DNA from 3 places in the Corynebacterium sp. 21KM1197 genome. Region 2 is predicted to be linked to each of the others. Evidence: riboswitches for the same ligand, from Rfam matches in the RefSeq annotation. Region 2 holds a riboswitch; each other region holds the start of a gene.
What was found. Region 2 has a riboswitch for thiamine pyrophosphate ahead of OLW90_RS04195 (ECF transporter S component). Riboswitches for the same ligand answer to the same signal wherever they lie in the genome.

Region 1 (4,869 bases), 590 kb from region 2:
GGGCGCGGGAATCGCCGGAATTAGTGCGGTTATCGCCCATCACCCACACGTTGCCCTCCGGCACCGTCACGGGGCCAAAGTACGAGCCGCCGCAGGCCTCGGAGCCACCTTCGCGCTCACCGACCGGGAACTGCGGCGGGTCAAGGGTAAAGGTTTGATCAGTGGGCTCGCCGTCCACCATCACGGCCGGATCGCCCTCCTGGCAGGAAACCGTCTGACCTTCGGTGGCGATCACGCGCTTGACCAGGTTGTTCTCATCGGGGGCCACCAGCCCCACGTAGGAACCGAGTTCCTGGAAGCCGCGCACCACGGGGTTATCCGAGCGCGGGGATACGTACTGCTCGTTCCAGGAGGGGGTACCGGCAAAGACCACCACGTCGCCGGGCTTGGGCTCGGAGAAGTAGTAGGAAACCTTCTCTACCGCGATACGATCCCCCGCGCAGCCATCACAGCCATGCAGGGTGGGCTCCATCGAGCCGCTGGGAATCATGTACACGCGCCCCACGAAAGTCTGCACCAAAAAGACGATCAGGAAGGTCACGCCGATAATCAGCGGAATCTCCAAATACCAGGGCAGTTCCTTTTTCTCTTTCTTGGCCTTAGCCTCATCCGAGGTGTTCGCGGAATCCGCAGAATCGGCGGAGAGAGAAGCACGAGAAGAATCAGTCACGGTTTTCGACTTTAGCAGGCGGCACCCGAGGCTTCCCGATGCCCAACCGCGCGGCCCGTGTATCAGCGCCAAGAGTCACCACCGGGGCGTCGATAAGCCCCTACTATGCACGACGCCCCCGCTGCCCAGGAAGAAAACCAGGAGCAGCGGGGGCGCGTGGGCAATAAGAAACTAGCGGCGTTCCTTAATGCGGGCTGCCTTACCGCGCAGGTTGCGCAGGTAGTACAGCTTGGCGCGGCGCACGCGACCACGGCGGGTGACCTCGATGGAGGCGATGTTCGGGGAGTGCACCGGGAAGGTACGCTCCACACCAATACCAAAGGACACCTTGCGCACGGTGAAGGTCTCGCGGATACCGGAACCCTGGCGGCGAATGACCACGCCGGTGAAGAGCTGGGTACGCTCGTTGGAGCCCTCGATCACCTTGACGTTCACGCCGAGGGTGTCACCGGGGCGGAAGTCCGGAATATCATCGCGGAGCTGTGCTGCATCGACCTTGTCGAGAATGTTCATGGAAAAACAATCCTTACATTTCGGGAAAGAGGACCCTGGCGGCGCTTCCCATGACGGGCGCTCGGCCGGTTCATATCCGTGACATATCTTCGCCGCGTGCTCAAAGCAGAGCAAGCAACCCGCTCATTATTCCACTATGCCCCGGCGATCGCCAAACTCACCCGCCGCGCCCCGCCGCCGCGCTACACTGGCCACAGCCTCACGGGAGCCCGCGGCCAAGCGGGCTGAGAACGCGCCTCACTGCCGCGCGGACCGTCGAACCTGCCCGGATCATGCCGGCGAAGGAAGCAAGGAGAATCATGCTGGATCTACGGTGTTACCTGGTCACCGGCCCGGGGGATGCCGCGTGGGTGGCCACCGCTGCCGCGCGCGGCGGGGCCGGGGTGGTGCAGGTGCGCAGCAAGCCCATCAATCCCCGCGACCTCCTGGATCTGGCCACCGAGGTGGCTCGCGCCGTGGCCCAGGCCAACCCCGCCACCAGGGTGCTCATCGACGACCGCGTGGACATCGCCGCCGCGCTCATGCACCGGGGCGAACACGTCCACGGGGTGCACCTGGGCCAGGAGGACCTGCCCGTGCGGGACGCCCGCGCGATCCTCGGCCCCCGGGCCATCATCGGGCTGACCACCGGCACCCTGCCCCTGGTGGAGGCGGCCAACGAGGTAGCCGAGGTCATTGATTACATCGGCGCCGGGCCGTATCGCCCCACCCCCACCAAGGATTCCGGCCGCCCGCCCCTGGGCGTGGCGGGATACGAGCCGCTGGTGCGCGCCTCCCGGGTGCCCGTGGTGGCCATCGGGGATGTCACCGCCGCCGATGCCCCGGCCCTGGCCGCCACGGGGGTGGCCGGGGTGGCGCTGAGCCGGGGCCTCATGCGGGCGGATAATCCCGAGGCCACGGCCCGTGAAGTCGTTGGAGCCTTTCACCCCGGGGCCCGGTCATGAACGCACACCGACCGGAACGGGTGATCGTGGTGGGGGCCGGGATCGTGGGCCTGTGCACCGCCTTTGAGCTCACGGAGATCGCCGGAAAGGATCTCTCCCTCACCGTCATCGACCCCCACCCCGTCGGCGCAGCCTCCCACTACGCCGGGGGCATGCTCGCCCCGGTGGCCGAGGTGCAGTATCGCCAGGAGGCCTTATATCCCCTCATGCTGGAATCTGCCCGGCTGTACCCCAGCCTGATCCGCCGGGTGTCCGCCGCCACCGATCTGCCCACCGGCTACCGCGAGGAGGGAACCCTGGTGGTGGCCGCCGACCGCGCCGACGCGCACCACCTGCGCAATCTCACCGCCCACCAGCAGGCGCACGGCATGGCGGTGAAGCCGCTGACCGTGCGGGAAGCGCGCAAGGTAGAACCCGCGCTCTCCCCCGCCCTGGCCGGGGCGGTGTCCATTCCCGGCGATACCCAGGTGGCCCCGAGGCTGTTCGCGGCGGCGCTCATGGACGCGCTGCGCCGCCGGGGCGTGACGTTCCTGCCTGCCACCGTCACCAGGATGGGTGAGAATGAAGTGCGCACGGATCGCGGGGGCGTCGATACGCGGGGCGCGCGGGTGGTGCTCTCCGCAGGATTGGGGGCCGCCCGCCTCACCGAGGGCTTGGCCCTGCGCCCGGTGTACGGGGATATTCTCATCGCCCGCGCCCCCGGCCTGATAGAGCGGGTGGTGCGGGGTTTCGTGGAGGATCGTCCCGTCTACCTCATTCCCCGGGGCGAGACGGTGGCCATCGGAGCGACCTCGCGGGAGGATCACCGCGCCGGTACTCCGCTGGGCTCGGTGCGCGATCTGCTGCGGGATTCCTGCCGGATCGTGCCCGCCCTGGAGGAGGCCGATCTGTTGGAATGGGGCACGGGCGCGCGCCCCGGCACCCCGGACGATCTGCCGTACCTGGGGCGGGTGGGTAATACCGTGATCTCCACCGGCTATTTCCGCCACGGAATCCTGCTGGCTGCCCTCGGCGGGCTGGCGGGCGCGCGCCTGGCGCTGGGCGAGTCCCCCGGCTTTGACCTCGGCGCCTGCGATCCACGGCGGCACCGCGCGCACCATCACTCGCAACCACACAAGGAGCAATAATGCAGTACACCGTCAATGGCACCGCGCGCACGGGCGAAGCCCTCAGCGTGGCGGAACTAGTAGACGCGGAGGTGGGCTCGCGCGAGGGCGTCGCCGTGGCGATCAACGCCCAGGTGATCCCCGCCTCCCGCTGGGATCAAGCCCTTTCCGAGGGCGATGTGGTGGATATTCTCACCGCCGTGCAGGGAGGCTAGCCGTGCTCACCATCGCGGATCGTTCCTTTGATTCCCGGCTCATCATGGGCACCGGCGGGGCTACCTCGCAAAGCATCATGGAGGAATCGCTGGTGGCCTCCGGCACGCGGCTGACCACCGTGGCCATGCGCCGCCACTCCGCGCGCACCCCCGGCGGCGGGGAATCCATCTTTGACCTGCTGCGCCGCCTGGGCATCGACCCTTTGCCCAATACCGCCGGCTGCCGCACCGCGCGCGACGCGCTGCTCACCGCCCAACTCGCCCGCGAGGCGCTGAGAACCTCCTGGGTCAAGGCGGAGGTCATCGCGGACGAGCACACCCTGCTGCCCGACACCGCGGAGCTTATCGACGCCTGCGAACTCCTCATCGCAGACGGCTTCACGGTGCTGGCCTATACCTCGGACGATCCCGTGACCGCGCAGCGCCTAGAGGACATCGGCGTGGCGGCCGTCATGCCCCTGGGCTCGCCCATCGGCACCGGGCTGGGCATCCTCAACCCACACAACATCGAACTCATCTGCCAGCGCGCCACGGTTCCGGTAATCCTCGACGCCGGGGTGGGCACGGCTTCCGACGCCACCCTGGCGATGGAACTGGGTTGCTCCGGGGTGCTGCTGGCCAGCGCGATCAACCGCTGCCAAGATCCCGTGGGCATGGCGCGCGCCATGCGACTGGCCGTAGAGGCCGGGTACCTGGCGCGGCAATCCGGGCGAATCCCCCAGCGCCGCCACGCCCAGGCCTCCTCCACCTTCGAGGGCCTGGCCGAGTGGGCGGATCAGGTGCTCTAACAAGCCATGAATAAACAGGAACTGCGCCGCGTGGCCCGCCAGCTGGCCCTGCCCGGCTTTGGTATGGAACAACAAGAACGCCTCCACCGCTCCCGCGTGCTGGTCATCGGCGCGGGTGGCCTGGGGTGCCCGCTGCTGCAATCCCTCGCCGGAGCCGGGGTGGGGCGGTTGAGCATTATCGACGACGACGTGGTGGACCTCAGCAATATCCACCGCCAGATCCTCTTTGGGGCCTCCGACGAGGGAAAACCCAAGGTGGAGGTGGCCGCCGCCCGGCTGCGGGAACTGCAATCGGGTATCTCCGTGTCCGCGCTGCGCACGCGCCTTGACGTCCATAACGCCCTTGACCTGGTTCGTGCCGCCGACCTGGTGATCGATGGTTCCGATACCTTTGCCACCAAATACCTCAGCGCCGACGCCGCCGAGGTCACCGGCACTCCCCTGCTCTGGGGAACGGTGCTGCGCTTTGCCGGGCAGGTGGCCCTGTGGCACTCCGGGCCGGGCACCCCGGGAGGCGGCGTGGGGCTGCGCGATCTCTTTCCCACCCAACCCGGCCCCGACTTCACCCCCGACTGCGCCACCGCGGGCGTGCTCGGGGCCACCACGGCGGTGGTGGGCAACCTCATGGCCACC
Region 2 (4,869 bases):
ACCACGCCATCAACCTCCAGAGCGCCTGCGGATTCACCATCCTCCTCGCCGCCGAGCAGCCCGGCGATCGCGCCGAGCAGGGTGGACTTGCCCGCACCGGAATCCCCGGTGAGAATGATCCTCTCTCCGGGGGAAATATCCAGGTCGATGCCGCGCAGCGCCGGTTGTCTGCGGGTGGCGTGCCGCCAGGAGAAGTTCCGGGCGCGGATTCTGCCTCGTTGTTCTTGTTCCGTCATGCCACGCGCCGTCATACGGTGCCGCGCACCTCGCGCCCGGCGGCAAAACGATCCAGTGCCCCCGTGCGCGCCAGGGCCTTGACCAGCCAGTGGCCCAGGGCACCGGCCAGCAGCGCCCCGGAGATGATCAGGCACACCAGGTAAATCACGTTATATTCCAGGGAGCGCGCCAGGTGACCAGCGCTAAACAGTTCCAAGATAAAGGCACCGATGCCCGCGCCCACGCCCGCCAGCATGGCGGTGGGGAGTTTGAAGGAGCGATACATAAAGAGCGCAAAGATCAACTCCGCACCCAAGCCCTGCGCAAGGCCGGAGTACACGGTGGACCAGCCCCACTGGCTGCCCAGCAGCGCGGAGGCCACCGCCGCCAGCAGCTCCGTGAACAGCGCCGCCCCCGGCTTGCGGATCACCAACCCGCCGATCACCCCGCCGATCAGCCACACGCCCGTGGCCAGGCCACCCAGCCCCGGGGTGAGCGCGTTCATCGCCTCCAGCCACAGCGTGCCCGCCTGGTTCCACACCACAAAGATCAGCCCGCAAGCCAGGCCCAGCACGGCGGCCACCACGATGTCCACCACGCGCCATTGTTGCACACGATGAGCCATATTTATCCTCCCTAGCGCCGGTACTAACCGGATCAGGTTCATACGGTTTGTTACTTGCAGCAACATCTCAGCCCGGTCGATCTCCGGGCACCCGTGTTTTTGATGTCTTTCTCGCCGTTATTGTAGGCGAAACTCCCCGTTAATCCAGATCCTCCACTCCCCAGGCGCTCCCCTCCTCACCCCCGGCGCGCCGCCACCGCACCGCCAACTCATCCTTGCGGCCAAAGCGCACCAGGTGAATGGCCACCACCTTTTCCAAGGTGGCGCACTGCTCCTCCGTTTCAGATTCCAGGTGCATGAGCAACACCCCCTCGCCCGCCACCAGGGATACCTCGCCACGCACCGGGCGCTCGGGGTTATCAAAGATCAGCGCCCCCTGGCCGGTGCCCTCGTCCCAATGAGCCGTGATCTTGCGGCCAAAGTGATCGGCCATCTGCTTGGCATAGCGCGCGGGGCGATCGGTGCTCACCCGAGCCGTGGAAGAGGTCATACAAGGCAATGTACCCCTTAGTTCTGCCTTACGTTACCCACCTGCACGGGTATTTGTTTGCTGTGAGCGGGATCATTGCCCGCGGCCGCAAAGTGCTACCTTGCGGCGCCCAAACGGGTACCGTGGAACACCATGACGATTCACGCCCCCAAGACCGCACTCGTCCTCGAAGGCGGTGGAATGCGCGCCTCCTACACCGCCGCAGTGGTAGACAGGCTGCTGGCGGAGGACGTGCGCTTTGGCTGGGTGGGCGGGATCTCCGCCGGAGCCACCCACACCGTGAACTACCTTTCCGGCGAGCGCGAACGCGCCCGTCACAGCTTTGTGGACTTTGCCGCCGACCCCCAATTTGGCGGCATGGCCTCCCTGCTGCGCGGACGCGGCTACTTCAACGCCGAGTACATCTACGGCCGTGCCCCCACCCTCAACCTGCCCGGCCCGCTGGATTATGACGCCATCTCCCGCAACGCCACCGAGTTCCGCATCGGGGCGGTGCAGGCCCACTCCGGGCGCTCCGTGTACTGGGGACGCTCCGACGTAGACAGCGCCGAATCCCTCCTGGCCTGCACCCGAGCCTCCTCCACCCTGCCGCTGCTCATGCCCCTGCCAGAGATCGACGGCGTCTCCTACGTGGACGGGGCGCTTGGCCCCTCCGGCGGCATTCCCCTCGACGCTGCCGAGGCCGACGGCTACACCCGCTTCTTCGTGGTGCTCACCCACCCGCGCGGCTACACCAAGGCCCCCATCAAGCGGCCGGGACTGCTGCGCAACCTGCTCAGCGACTACCCCGTGGTGGCCGAGCGACTGATTACCCGCCACACCCGATATAACCGCACCATCGCGCGGCTTATGGAGCTGAAAAAGCAGGGACGGGCCTACCTCTTCTTCCCCTCCGGCAGGCTGGTGGCCTCCACGGAACTCAACGGGAAGAAATTGCAGGGCTCCTTTGATCGCGGGGCCCTGCAGTCCGCCCGCGAGTGGCCAAAGTGGCAGCGCTTCCTAGAGGCCGAGGAGGCTTAGGGGCGGTTTTCTCCTGGGACTTTATCGCCGTGAAGCCAGTTGCACGCGCTGTTCGCAACTGCGGGCAAAGTCCAGATCGTGCGTGGCCACGATGATCGCGGCCCCGCTCTCCGCCGCCTCCCGGAACAAGGTGCGCACCAGCATCTGGTTATCCGCATCCAGCGAGGCCGTGGGCTCATCGGCAAACCACACCCGGGCCCCCTTATACAGCGCCCGCGCAATGGCCACGCGCTGTTTTTCCCCACCGCTCAGCCGCGCGGCGGTCTCCGCTGCCCGGCCTGTCAATCCCACGCGCTCTAGCGCCTCTTCGAGTTTGGGGCGATCAGGAATGATCGTGCGGCCCCACAGGGAACTGCGCATGGTGATATTAAAGGCCACGCTTTCCTCCTCCACCACGCCATAATCCTGTTGGATAAAGGCGGCAGACTCCCGCCAGAAACGGAGCCTGCGGGAATCGGGCCACGCCGAGGCCTCCTCCCCGTCCACGTACACCGCCCCTTGATCGGGAGCGATCATACCGCCCAGGGTGTGCAGCAGAACGGTCTTTCCGCTGCCGCTGGGCCCCACCAAGGCGGTGATGGCGCCGGGATGTACCTCCACGCTTATCCCCGCAAACACCCGCTTATCCCCAAAGGAGAATCCTAATTCCTCGCCGCGAATCATCATGTCTATTCTCCCCTTTCCTTAGATCTTCCTCTGCATGGCGGCTGCGACCGTCCTCTTTGCCATAACCAGATACACCAATACGGAGACGAGCGTGAGGCCGACCGCCACGCCGGGAAGAAAAACAATGCCGTGATTTCCAAAGATCGCGGCTACCGCCGCAGAAAGCACCATCGACAAGGAAATCACGATCATGTCCGCGCGTACAGAAGACAGGGATATTCCCCACAGGGAATAGCCCGCGAGATTGCGCAGCATATTCCGCCTGGCGTTAAGCGCCGAATCAACCGCCGCCACACTCAGAAGCAACACCACAAAAGCAATCACAAGAACCACGAAAGAAATAACCATGATCCGCTCACGATACTCCAACATCTTAGCGATGTACATGGCGTTCTCTCCAATATAATAAACGGAAATATACTCCCCAATTTCACTGCTATCCCGCGCGCGGTATGCCTCGTCTATATCCCTCGCCACGATATTCCCCATAGATAGCGCGGAGGTGAGGAAACTATCGTTAAAGTCCGCAATGCTGGGCACCTCCACCAAAACCATATCGTGCACCAACTCCACCCCGCTCATATTGGGCAATAACATTCCAATTCCGGAACCGGACCTCACGATGTGATACCTCCACTCCTCCGGCGGGGTATCCCTCTCCCGCAGCCAAATCTCCGCCGGGATACTTTCCCGATACTTTTGCGGCAACCCCGCCCAGGTCACCACCTCATCGCTATCCACCCGGCCGGAAAAATCCACCGCCTCCAACCACGGCGTATTAGCAAAGCCCAGCGCGCTATCCTCTTCCGATAGCCCCACGGACATGGGCGGAGCCAGGTAACTGAACACCGCAGAGCCTTCCCGCTGCAAATCCAGGACTACCTCGCCAAAATCGGCAAGATTATTCTCAAAATCCTCGTTGGGCATATCCACCACACCGAATCCGGCAAAGGGCTCAATACGGTAGGCGATGTCATGCGCCCGCCGCGCCGACGTGGAATCGGAATAGGCCAAGATCACCCAGGGAAAGGCCAAGAGAATACACGCGATGGCCAGCCCCTTCGATGGGAAGATAAGCGGACGCAGCCGCTCCATCCACGCCGTGCGGCTCCCCGCCGCTTTCACCCGGGGCCTAACCATCCACAGAGCAAAGAACAGAAGGGTGAGAAGCGCACCGATGAGGAAGAGATAGATCTTTAGCACTACCAGCAGCACCGCCCGATGAAAGGGAGAATCCACGGAGAAAAAGAGCACCGCCCCTCCCAATGCCAGCACCAGAACAAAAGGAAGCGTGAGGGTGAGAACGTCCCGAGCGATGATCAAACGGGCCGATTGCCCAAAGAATAGTTCCTGCTGGCGGCGCCTCCCCCGCACTCCCACCCAGTACACCGTGAGGGCCCCAAGCAAGAGCAGCAGGGCGAAAATGGAGAACAAAATCATCGGCTGCTGCACCAGGTAAAAGCGGAAGATACCGCCCACCGAAACCTCCTCGACGCGGCTTAGTTCCGCGCCCATCTCACGGAGCCCGTGAGAAAAGCCCTCCAAGTCAGCGCCACGTTCTAACACGAGGTAAACGCCACCCGGTACCGAATGTTCCAGCGCCGCTACCGAGGCGGCGGCGGAGACGGAACCGTCCATGCGCGGAACCTCCCCCGGTATCCCCTCCGCACCATGTTCGAAGAACACAAACGTCTCCGATGTGGAACGACGAAGCGGCTTCACCAGGCCAAGCCCCCATTCCTCGTTCAATTCCACCAGGCGCTTGTGCGCCCGGGCCGCCGGAACATCACTCTCAGAGAAGTCGATCTCCGCAATATAGGCGGGATTAAGCGCGAGGGCGGCATTTCTATCA
Region 3 (4,869 bases), 260 kb from region 2:
AGCCCACTCGCAGCAGGGCGGTGAGCACCTCGTGGAGATCGGCAGCGTGCCACTCCCCGGCCATGTAGGACTCCGCCAGGCCCAGCCACCCGGAGGAGGCGATGCGATAAAAAAGTTCGTCGTGCTCCACCACCAGGTCGGGGCGCTCCGATTCCAGATCCAACTCCGCCTCCGCGCAGGCGTGCGCAAACTCCGCCTCCGCGCGGCGGGCGCGCCTGCGCAGCCGCCAGTCCCGTGGCACGGCCCTTAAACCGGGCCATGCGTGGACGTCGATGGCGGTGAGATGCTGGTCTGTCATTGTGCCTCCGTACCCATCAATACCGCAGCCCAACGATACCTAGACCACACCGAGGCGCGCTAAAACCAACATCGTCGCGCACGGGCTTCTGTGTTTCGGCCCGAATGGGTGGATTCCTGTGGCCCCTGCCCTGCCAAACGTGAGCCGGGCGACTATCATCATCACCACTGAATAAACAAGAAGGTTACAGGAGCGCGAAAACCCCATGTCATCTGCTAAGAAAGCCTATCGCCCCGCCGGTGGTCGCCATCACGTCGTGGTGATCGGCTCCGGCTTTGGCGGCCTCTTTGCCACCAAGGATCTCAAGGACGCTGACGTCGATGTCACCCTGATTGATCGCGGCAACCACCACCTCTTCCAGCCGCTGCTCTACCAGGTGGCCACGGGCATCCTGTCCTCCGGGGAGATCGCTCCCTCCACCCGCCAGATCCTGGCCGGGCAGGAGAACGCCTCCGTGGTCAAGGGCGAGGTCACCGACATTGACGTGGAGACCAAGACCGTGACCACCCACCTGGGCAATTACGAGCGCAGCTACGAATACGATTCCCTCATCGTCGCCGCCGGTGCCGGGCAGTCCTACTTTGGCAACGATCACTTTGCCCAGTACGCCCCCGGTATGAAGACGCTGGACGATGCCCTGGAGATCCGCGCCCGGATCATCGGCGCCTTCGAGCGCGCCGAACTGACCACCGACCCCGCCGAGCGCGAGCGCCTGCTCACCTTCGTCATCGTCGGCGCGGGCCCCACCGGCGTGGAACTGGCCGGGCAGTTGGCCGAGATGGCGCACCGCACCCTCTCCGGGGAATACCGCAACTTCTCCACCGACTCCGCCAAGATTTTGCTTCTCGACGGCGCCCCCCAGGTGCTCCCGCCCTTTGGCAAGCGCCTGGGCCGCAAGGCGCAGCGCCAGTTGGAAAAACTCGGCGTGGAGGTCAAACTCGGCGCGATGGTGACCAACGTGGACGAGACCTCCGTGACCTACAAGGCCGGGGAGGAGGAACACACCATCGAGAGTTACACCAAGATCTGGTCCGCCGGTGTGGCCGCCTCCCCGCTGGGCAAGCTCGTGGCCGAGCAGGCGGGCGTGGAGGTGGACCGCGCCGGACGCGTGCAGGTCAATCCCGATCTCTCCGTGGGCGAGCACAAGAACGTCTTTGTCATCGGTGACATGATGGGGCTCAACCGCCTGCCAGGCGTGGCCCAGGTGGCCATTCAGACCGGCCAGTATGTGGCGGAGCAGATCGCCGCGGAGACCGAGGGGGAGCAAAAGCCCGAGGATCGCGTGCCTTTCGAGTACTTTGACAAGGGTTCGATGGCCACCATCTCCCGCTTCTCCGCCGTGGTGAAGATGGGCAAGGTGGAGGTCACCGGCTTCATCGGCTGGGTGCTCTGGCTGGCCGTGCACGTGATGTACCTGGTGGGCTTCCGTAATCGCCTGGTAGCGGCCTTTGCCTGGGGCCTCAACGCGCTTTCCCGCAAGCGCTGGAACCTGGCCACCACCCGCCAGCAGCTTCACGGCCGCAACGGCCTGAACAAGCTCAACGGCCTAGTGGGTTCGGACGCGGACTTCCCCATCGAGGTACGCGATACCCGCCGCTTCGGAGAGAAGTAACCCCTCTCCACCGTCCCTTCTGCTAGTCTGGCCGCAGGCAACGGGGTGCGCTTAAGCGCTGAGATTATACCCGTGGAACCTGCTCTAGTTCGGACTAGCGAAGGGATTTGTCACATCGTGATACCGCGCGTATTGACCATCGCCGGAACCGACCCCACCGGGGGTGCCGGTATCCAGGCGGACATCAAGGCCATTTCCGAGGCCGGGGGTTTCCCCCTTTCCATCGTCACCGCCCTGGTGGCGCAGAATACCCAGGGTGTGCGTTCTATTCACACCCCGCCCCAGGATTTCCTGCTGGCCCAGTTGGACGCCGTCTTTGAGGATGTCCAGGTGGATTCCCTCAAGATCGGCATGCTGGGCGGGGCGCAGACCATCGCCACCGTGGCAAGGTACCTGCGCGAGCACCCCGTGGGCCCCATCGTGCTCGATCCGGTCATGGTGGCCACCAGCGGGGATCGCCTGCTTGACCGCGACGCCGAATCCGCCATCGCGGAACTGTGCGCCCAGGCGGACGTTATCACCCCCAACCTGCGCGAACTGGCGGTGCTCGCCCACACCACACCCGCCCGTGACCTGGAGGAGGCCATCTCCCAGGCACTACCGCTGGCCCAAAACTGGGAAACCAGCGTGGTGGTCAAGGGCGGACATCTCACCGGCAGCGCGGATAACGCCCTGGTCACCCCCGATGGCTCCGTCCACCGGGTGCCCTGTCCCCGGATTAACACCCCGCACACCCACGGCACCGGCTGCTCCCTTTCCTCCAGCCTGGCCACGCGCCTGCTTATCGACGCCACGCCCCACGCCGCCCTCACCTGGTCCACCCGCTGGTTGGCCGAGGCGATCTCGCACGGCGGGGATCTCCACGTGGGTCGGGGCAACGGGCCGGTGGATCATTCCCATCGCAGCCGACGCCTCAGCGCCCAGGCCTCCACCGCGCCCTGGCCGTGGCCCACGGAGTTCGCGCCGCAGCCCACGCCCGATGATTCCTGGGCCGCCGGGCCCTGGACCCGCGCGCTGTGGGAACTGGCGCAGACTCCCCTGGCGGAAACCTACGCGCTGGACTTTATCCGGCAACTGGGCCACGGCAGCCTGGATCGTGGGGACTTCCTCTTCTACCTCGCCCAGGATTCCCACTACCTGCTTTCCTATTCCCGCACCCTGGCCCGGGTGTCCTCGCGCTGCGATCACCCCGAGCACTCCACCCGGTGGGCCCAGGACGCCGCCGCATGCCTCGAGGAGGAGGCCCAGCTGCACCGCTCGGAGTTGGGTGCCCTCACCGAGGAGGTCTCCCCCACCACGCTGGCCTATACCTCCTTTCTCTCCGCCGCCGCCGATTCCGGGAGTTACGCGGAGGCCGCCGCCGCGGTGCTGCCCTGTTACTGGCTCTACGCCCACATTGGGCTGCGCCTCAGCGAGGGGATCACCCCGGATCACCCCTACGCCCCGTGGTTGAGCACCTACGGCGACTCGGACTTCCTCGACGGCACCCGCCAGGCCATCGCGCGCGTGGAATACGCCTTAGAGCAGGCTTCCCCGGCCGAACGACTGCGTGCGGCGCGGGCCTTCGTGGCGGCCTGTTACTTCGAGCGGGACTTCTTCGCACAGGCCTCCTGCCGCTGATTGTGCGTGCCCTCACCCCAGGCTCTACAGTGTCATAGGAATTACCCCTCAATAAGCAAGGACGCTTCCTATGGCTACTACCACACAGCGCCCGCCGCGCGGCCTCGACGCCAGTTGGACCATCTCATTATTTGGTACCGCCGTGGGCGCCGGTATCCTCTTCCTGCCCATCAATGCCGGCAGTTCCGGCGTGTGGCCGCTGCTGATCGCCACGCTGCTCATCGGCCCGATGACGTACTTCTCGCACCGGGCCCTGGCCCGCATGGTGTGCGTCTCTCCGCGCAAGGGCGAGGACATCACCGTGGTGGCCCGCGACTATTTTGGGGAGAAGATCGGTTGGGTCATCACCCTGCTGTACTTCGCCGCGATCTATCCCATCGTGCTCATCTACGGGGTGAGCATCACCAATACGGTGGATAGTTTGATCGTCAATCAGCTCAACGGCCCGCAGATTCCCCGCGCGCTGCTCTCCGGCCTGCTGGTGGGCGGCATGACCTTGATCCTGGTGTTCGGCCAAAAGATCATGCTGGCGGTCACCCAGGTGTTGGTGTACCCCCTGATCTTCCTGCTGGGAGCCATCTCCCTGTACCTGATCCCCTCCTGGGACTTCGAGGGGTTCTTCGGCGCTCCCGGCAAGGGCGTGTGGGCCACCGTGGCGGCGGTGTGGTTGGTGATCCCGGTGCTGGTCTTTGCCTTTAACCACTCCCCGGCCATCTCCCAGTTCTCCCTGGCCATGCAGCGCAATCACGGGGAGAATGCCACCCGGCGCGCCTCCGTGGTGCTGGCGTACACCGCGATCCTGCTCACCGTGTTCACCATGTTCTTTGTGTGGTCGTGCTCCCTCGCCCTGGGCACGGAGGGCCTGGCCGCCGCCCGCGAGGCCAATCTCCCGGTGCTGTCTTATATGGCCAATGTGTTTGATAACCCGGTGCTTTCCTACCTCGCGCCGATCATCGCCATCGCGGCCATCGTGTCCTCGTACTTCGGCCACGTGCTCGGCGCGGCGGAGGGCGCGCAGAGCATTGTGCGCGGTGTGGTCAAGCGCGATCTTCCGCAGCGGCCCCTGGAATTAGGCGTGTACGCCTTCATCTTCCTCACCACGTGGCTGGCGGCCATCATCAATCCCAGCGTGCTGGATCTCATTGAGACTCTTTCCGGCCCCGTGATCGCCGCCCTGCTCTACCTCATGCCCATGTACGCCATCGCCAAGGTTCCGGCGCTCGCGCCGTATCGCAAGCAGGCCTCGAACGTCTTTATCGTGATCTCCGGGCTGGTGGCCATCAGCGCCATCGTGTTCAAGATCGTGGCTTAGGGCCACTAGGACCGCAGCACCGCCACC

Region 1: another riboswitch for thiamine pyrophosphate. It lies ahead of OLW90_RS07030 (thiamine phosphate synthase); the one in region 2 lies ahead of OLW90_RS04195 (ECF transporter S component).
Region 3: another riboswitch for thiamine pyrophosphate. It lies ahead of OLW90_RS05450 (bifunctional hydroxymethylpyrimidine kinase/phosphomethylpyrimidine kinase); the one in region 2 lies ahead of OLW90_RS04195 (ECF transporter S component).

The regions. Positions count from the first base shown of each region.
Region 1 is NZ_CP123907.1:1,444,935-1,449,803, forward strand. It holds gene lepB (signal peptidase I) at 1-670, opposite strand, end outside; gene rplS (50S ribosomal protein L19) at 842-1,183, opposite strand; TPP riboswitch at 1,376-1,488, shown strand; gene OLW90_RS07030 (thiamine phosphate synthase) at 1,483-2,127, shown strand; gene thiO (glycine oxidase ThiO) at 2,124-3,254, shown strand; gene thiS (sulfur carrier protein ThiS) at 3,254-3,448, shown strand; gene OLW90_RS07045 (thiazole synthase) at 3,451-4,236, shown strand; gene OLW90_RS07050 (ThiF family adenylyltransferase) at 4,243-4,869, shown strand, end outside.
Region 2 is NZ_CP123907.1:853,528-858,396, reverse strand. It holds gene OLW90_RS04200 (ABC transporter ATP-binding protein) at 1-251, opposite strand, end outside; gene OLW90_RS04195 (ECF transporter S component) at 248-841, opposite strand; TPP riboswitch at 833-946, opposite strand; gene OLW90_RS04190 (DUF2218 domain-containing protein) at 981-1,331, opposite strand; gene OLW90_RS04185 (patatin family protein) at 1,464-2,351, shown strand; gene OLW90_RS04180 (ABC transporter ATP-binding protein) at 2,373-3,017, opposite strand; gene OLW90_RS04175 (hypothetical protein) at 3,036-4,869, opposite strand, start outside.
Region 3 is NZ_CP123907.1:1,118,180-1,123,048, reverse strand. It holds gene OLW90_RS05460 (SAM-dependent methyltransferase) at 1-298, opposite strand, end outside; gene OLW90_RS05455 (NAD(P)/FAD-dependent oxidoreductase) at 504-1,910, shown strand; TPP riboswitch at 1,942-2,034, shown strand; gene OLW90_RS05450 (bifunctional hydroxymethylpyrimidine kinase/phosphomethylpyrimidine kinase) at 2,025-3,530, shown strand; gene OLW90_RS05445 (HAAAP family serine/threonine permease) at 3,601-4,842, shown strand; gene OLW90_RS05440 (class I SAM-dependent methyltransferase) at 4,848-4,869, opposite strand, start outside.